DNA from 2 places in the Paenibacillus sp. FSL R10-2748 genome. Region 2 is predicted to be linked to the other one. Evidence: riboswitches for the same ligand, from Rfam matches in the RefSeq annotation. Region 2 holds a riboswitch; the other holds the start of a gene.

Region 1 (3,149 bases), 140 kb from region 2:
TTCAGCATAAACACCCTGTACGGAAAAGATAGCTGCCAGTAACAATACGATTAATCCTTTTGCGATTCCTTTTATCATACGACCCTCCATAGTATTTAATCTTCTCAATACTATATTGGGAGACATGTCGAAGTATCGCGTATATTGTCACATAATAAAAAGGACTCATACCAGTTTTCGGGCAGAGCTCATTACTCCAGAAATTAAAAACCACATTTAAACTTATTTTTGAATATATAGACATTAATGTTTAGACTCCCTTTTTCAATTTTGTATGATTACTGAGCAAATAAACAAAAAGGGGATTTATACATGAAAAGAAAGCTCAATTTAATTTTATGCTTCACTTTACTTATTACTATTTTCCTCCCATTGTCATCAGTGAGTGCCTATACGGGAGGTTATGCCAACGGAAAAAGTGTTGATGCAATGATACCTGACATATATTTTATAGGAAGACCCCATGCAAGCAAAGCAAGTACAACACTTATAACAGATAACAATGAAGAAACAAACTATTTACTTCCTAAAGATAAGATGGTTATGATTGATTTAGGTACAGATAGAACTATTGATTCTTACAAGCTTAAAAGTGATTCTAAAAATTTAAGAATTAGTTTCTACGACCGAGACACAGGTTATATAGGCATATTTGAAACCAACGTAGGAAATGGAGAACTGAAGAAGCTTCCAAATGAAAAAAAAGTAGAACGCGTTAGATTCGTCACTCTTTATTCACTTAGTGGTGAAGACATAAATATAAGCGAACTTGACTTTTTCAACAGTAAAGATACAGTACCAGCACCGGAACCTTCTCCAACACCAGATCCTAAACCGACACCTGAACCAACACCGACGCCAAATCCAACACCAAGTCCTGAGCCTAATCCGTCTGAACCTACTGAGCCGACCGAACCAGCACAACCAACTGGCGACCGAGCTATTCTGACTGTAACAATGGACAATGGACAATGGATTTGATAAGGAATTCGATCTAAGTAAAAAAGAACTCAGTGCATTCATTGCTTGGTATGACGCTAAAGATGCTGGTAGAGGCCCTTCATTCTTTGCTATCGATAAACACAATAACAACAAAGGTCCATTCAGCAACCGTAAGGACTATGTAATATTCAATAAAATACTCACATTTGAAGTAAGCGAGTATTCAACAAAATAATAAACAACAAAGGACTTCATACTGGTTACATACCAGCGGAGTCCTTTTTCACATCTACTCTAAATTCAAATTGATTCGGAAGAAATAAGATTCGTTAATCGGAATCGATTCAGGTAAAAACTTCTCTACGGGGCCTCTATATAATCTAAAGTGTCATTTATGTTCTTCATTCGGTTGTTTTAGAACAAGTAAGAGTTTTTTAATCTCAATCAGTTCGCCTTCGATCCGATGAAGGTGGCTCTGCATATCGTCAATCTCTTGTTCGGCTTTGTAGTTGATCGCGAAGTCAATGATCGATTCATGCTTATCCCTTGCAGCTTGGCGGTTCTGACTCATCATAATGACCGGAGCCTGAAATGCTGCAATAAAGGACAAACACAAGTTCAACAAGATAAATGGAGGTTCATCGAAATGAAAGCGAGTAAACGGCAAGCTGTTCAAGAGTATCCAGAGGGTCAGAAAGATAGCGAAATAAGTAATAAATCTCCAGCTACCGCCGAATGATGCAATCCGATCTGCAAGACGATCTTGCCAGCTTGTCGTTCTTTGGTACGCTTCATCTAAATGAGAAAGAATGCTATTCTCGTAACTATCGACTAGCCGATCAATACGACGGGTATTTTCCTGATTCAATTCAATATCAAAGCCTTGAATATGAGCAGCACTTTTATTTTGCTGTTTTTTTTGAAAAAAATTCATTTTTGACATGTCAACTGCCTCCTTGTTTTAAGGCAGTCGGGCCCAATACTAACCCGTAGGGGAGGAATAGCAACCATACTCAATTATGGTATCTAGTTTTAACCCGACTGCCAATAGACTCCCTGGTTCTGGATCCGGTTCAGACGAACTTCGACTACTCATTGAATGGTTCAACCCCTCTCCCCTTAACATGTTGTGGGCTCCATATTTTACTGATCACACTGGAACCAAATCATTGCCAATACTACAACATTGAAATAAAAACGCCCCTCAGCTAACTGAAGGGCGTCGTTCTGCATGCAGGATAAAGCATACAAATATCCGATTCCCCCAAGTCGAGCTTTAGCACTATACGACGTAAAAGAACCAAAGTTCTTTAGCCACATTAAGAAGAGCCTTAATCCGGCAATTCCTGTTATACCCATTGGCATCTTTCGATGTTTCCGGGCAGTGGCTTATGTTCATATAGGAGCCTCACCTAACGAGGACATCAATATTTCCTTAGCAAGCATACTGCTGTCTAAATGTGCTGTCAAACCCAAATATATTTGCTATATTCCACATGTGTTTGTGCCTGGTGACAGCCACGCTGGCACTCCCCCTTATAACGCAAAAATAATAAGTCGTGGGGCCGCAGTTGCGGCAAACAGATGGTCTAAAACTTACATCATATCATCACCCAACGGTTTTACTACATATACTCTTACCTGGCTTAATGCAGCAGCAAATAGTTCTATATCCGACTTTAACACTTTATATGTATGGTTCAAGCTGATCACCTCAGATAGTTATTCTGCCGTGTGTGGTAATTCCTGCACTAAAGAAAGCTCTGCCGACCATCAGGTTAGCAGAGCTTTTTCTTTAAAATCCTCCAATGGTAACGTTAGGCTGAATACTATGGTGGTGGTTAAAGGCTTGGTCCGGCATAGTAACAATAAACAAAAAGCTAGCCGCGATGACTAAAAATACCATTTTTTTGAACATTGTTTTCCCACACCCTTTCAATAAAATTGAAATACTCAGCTTTAGTTTCAGGAACTGCATGGGCTTGAAAACGAACAAACAACCCCATACAGTTTATAAAGTAAGTTTCATTATTTATTATATGTGACTTTACCATTGCATTCATCAAATATTTAAAGCCATCAATGTACTTCCCTCGGTATAAATAATAAAAACCTAATTCGTAACCAAACCACGCGATATAATCCGGTATCACTTGTCGGGTATACATATCATCTGATGATGGTTGCTGTGAAAAAGTCGCAATTAG
Region 2 (3,149 bases):
TGAATACCGTATCTTATTACACTATTTATCAATATTCGTATCCTAGAAAATGTGAAGCTATTCCTTACGCTAATCATACGGTGTTCTATCAAGATGCTTCACGAAGCAAAGTAATTGGTACGGCTGACTCTGGGAAGTTCTTTAGTTCGCAACCATACCCTATCGGATGTACTCCATGAACAAATTTTTAAAACGTTATTTAGGCATTCTGCTAGGATATGCAATAGGTATAGGGATATTTTATGCAATGGGATATAAGTTAAATGCTATGGTGTTTTATATCATTTTGACTGGAATCGTAATTGGAGAAATAATCAATTTTGCATTGTCAAAACGAGAAAAATAACACAATGCCTGCTGACCAGCTACGGTCAGCAGGCATTGATTTTATTAGAGGAATTACAGCATCAATTACCGAATAACTACTCTGAGGTGATCAGCATGAACCATACATATAAAGTGTTAAAGTCAGATATAGAACTATTTGCAGCTGCATTAAGCCAGGAAAGAGTATATGTAGTAAAACCGTTGAGTGATGATATGGTGTAAGTTGTAGACCACCTGTTTGCCGCACCTGCGGCACAACGACTTTTTATTTTTGCATTATATGGGGGAGTGCCAGCGTCGCTGTCACCAGGCGAAATACATGTAAAATATAGTAAATATATTTGGGTTGACAGCACATTTGGACAGCAGTATGCTTGCTAAGGAAATATTGATGTCCTCGTTAGGTGAGGCTCCTATACGAACATAAGCCACTGCCCGGAAACATCGAAAGATGCCAATGGGTATAACAGGAATTGCCGGATTAAGGCTCTTCTTAATGTGGCTAAAGAACTTTGGTTCTTTTACGTCGTATAGTGCTAAAGCTCGACTTGGGGGAATCGGATATTTGCATGCTTTATCTTGCATGCAGAACGACGCCCTTCAGTTGAGCTGAGGGGCTTTTTTATTTCAATGTGTTAGGTATTGGCAGTGATATGGTTCCAGTGTGATCAGTAAAATATGGAGCCCACAACATGATAATGGGAGAGGGGTTGAACCATTCTATGAGTAGTCGAAGTTCGTCTGAACCGGATCCAGAACCGGTGAGTCTATTGGCAGTCGGGTTAAAACTAGATACCGTAATTGAGTATGGTTGCTACTCCTCTCCTACGGGGTAGTATTGGGCCCGACTGCCTTAAAACAAGGAGGCAGTTGACATGTCAAAAATGAATTTTTTTCAAAAAAAGCAGCAAAATAAAAATGCTGCTCATATTCAAGGCTTTGATATTGAATTGAATCAGGAAAATACTCGTCGTATTGATCGGCTAGTCGATAGTTACGAAAATAGCATTCTTTCTCATTTAGATGAAGCGTACCAAAGAACGACAAGCTGGTCAGATCGTCTTGCGGATCGGATTGCATCATTCGGCGGTAGCTGGAGATTTATTACTTATTTTGCTATCTTTCTGACCATCTGGATACTCTTGAACAGCTTGCCGTTTACTCGCTTTCATTTCGATGAACCTCCATTTATCTTGTTGAACTTGTGTTTGTCCTTTATCGCAGCATTCCAGGCTCCGGTCATTATGATGAGTCAGAACCGCCAAACTGCAAGGGATAAGCATGAATCGATCATTGACTTTGCGATCAACTACAAAGCCGAACAAGAGATTGACGATATGCAGAGCCACCTTCATCGGATCGAAGGCGAACTGATTGAGATTAAAAAACTCTTACTTGTTCTAAAACAACCGAATGAAGAACACAAATGACTCTTTGGATTATATAGAGGCCCCGTAGAAAAGTTTTCACCTGAATCGATTCAGATTAACAGATATTATTTCTTCCGTAAGCAGTTTGAATTTAGAGTAGATGTAAAGAAGGACTCCACTGGCACGTAGCCGGATAGAGTCCTTCTTGTTGTTTATTTAGTTGAATACTCGCTCACTTCAAACGTGAGTATTTTATTGAATATTACGTAGTCCTTGCGATTACTAAATGGACCTTTGTTGTTATTGTGCTTATCAATGGCATACGATGCTGTACCTGAGCCTGCTTGTTTTGCTTCATACCAAGAAATGAAAGAGTTTATTTCTTTCATGCTCAAATCGAATTCTTTCTCCAAACCGGTATCCATAGTGACAACTAAGATTGCCCGGTCACCGGTTGGCTGTTCTGGATCTGGAGTTGGTGTAGGATCTGGAGTTGGCGTAGGATCTGGTGTTGGTGTTACAGGCAATGCATTGTACATTTCGAAGGCTCCAAGTGTGAGTACTACATAACCGTTATTACTAGTGATATTCAAACGGTATTTTTTATATTTCGTTTCATTGCTAAATGAGAATTCTTTTTTCTCATCTTGGCTCCAGCTAGTAATATTTTTTTGTGTATCGAGAACAACCCATGAAACACCATCCCATCCTTCAAAAGTCCAATCTTTTGGGGATTCTCTTTTATATTCCATATTGGATACACGTGGGGTCAACACATATTTGTTGACAACTACAGGATTCTCAAATTCATAAGCAATCCAGCCAGTCTTAGAATCTGTAATTGTCGACCAACCGGTATCATTAGGTTTTCTATCAAACGCACTGTATGGCTGATGATCATTACTCCAAGCAGAACTTGCACTTGCAATACCGGAAGGACTTGTATTGGATGTCATTATAGGTATTAGGTTTGTTTCCTCACTTGAACTAGCGAAAGATGAACCTGCAAACCATATTGTTAAAAAAATAATGGATAATAGAGATGTGATTATTTTCCTCATGTATAAATCCCCTTTTTGTTTTATTTGCTCACCAAGCATACAAAACTCAAAAAGGGTTGTCTAAACATTAATGTCTATATATTCAAAAATAAGTTTAATAATGTATTTAAATTTTCGAAGAGCATAAGGCTCAACTTATATGTATCTGGTAGCACCTTTATTTTATTATGTGACAACATATGCGATACTTCGACATGACTCTCCATTTAGTATAGAGAAGATTTAAAACTATGGAGGTGTCATATGATAAAAGGAATCGCAAGAGGATTAATCGTATTCTTATTGGCAGCTATCTTTTCCGTACAAGGTGTTTATGCTGAACCTGTTTCGAGAAGTGTACAAGCAGCAACTGGGTATACGTTGGAGTTCCCAAGTTCACGCTATCCTGAAA

Evidence for each region. A riboswitch is a leader RNA that binds a small molecule or an ion and turns the genes downstream of it on or off. The one in region 2 is predicted to bind magnesium.
Region 1: another riboswitch for magnesium. It lies ahead of NSS66_RS08090 (DUF1003 domain-containing protein); the one in region 2 lies ahead of NSS66_RS07340 (DUF1003 domain-containing protein).

What each region holds. Positions count from the first base shown of each region.
Region 1 is NZ_JBBOTK010000002.1:343,058-346,206, forward strand. It holds partial or broken gene NSS66_RS08080 (NucA/NucB deoxyribonuclease domain-containing protein) at 1-78, opposite strand, end outside; partial or broken gene NSS66_RS08085 (hypothetical protein) at 916-1,177, shown strand; gene NSS66_RS08090 (DUF1003 domain-containing protein) at 1,331-1,885, opposite strand; M-box (ykoK) riboswitch at 2,197-2,369, opposite strand; gene NSS66_RS08095 (helix-turn-helix domain-containing protein) at 2,823-3,149, opposite strand, start outside.
Region 2 is NZ_JBBOTK010000002.1:200,819-203,967, reverse strand. It holds gene NSS66_RS07350 (hypothetical protein) at 1-179, shown strand, start outside; gene NSS66_RS07345 (hypothetical protein) at 176-346, shown strand; M-box (ykoK) riboswitch at 717-889, shown strand; gene NSS66_RS07340 (DUF1003 domain-containing protein) at 1,203-1,757, shown strand; gene NSS66_RS07335 (discoidin domain-containing protein) at 1,910-2,758, opposite strand; gene NSS66_RS07330 (NucA/NucB deoxyribonuclease domain-containing protein) at 3,002-3,149, shown strand, end outside.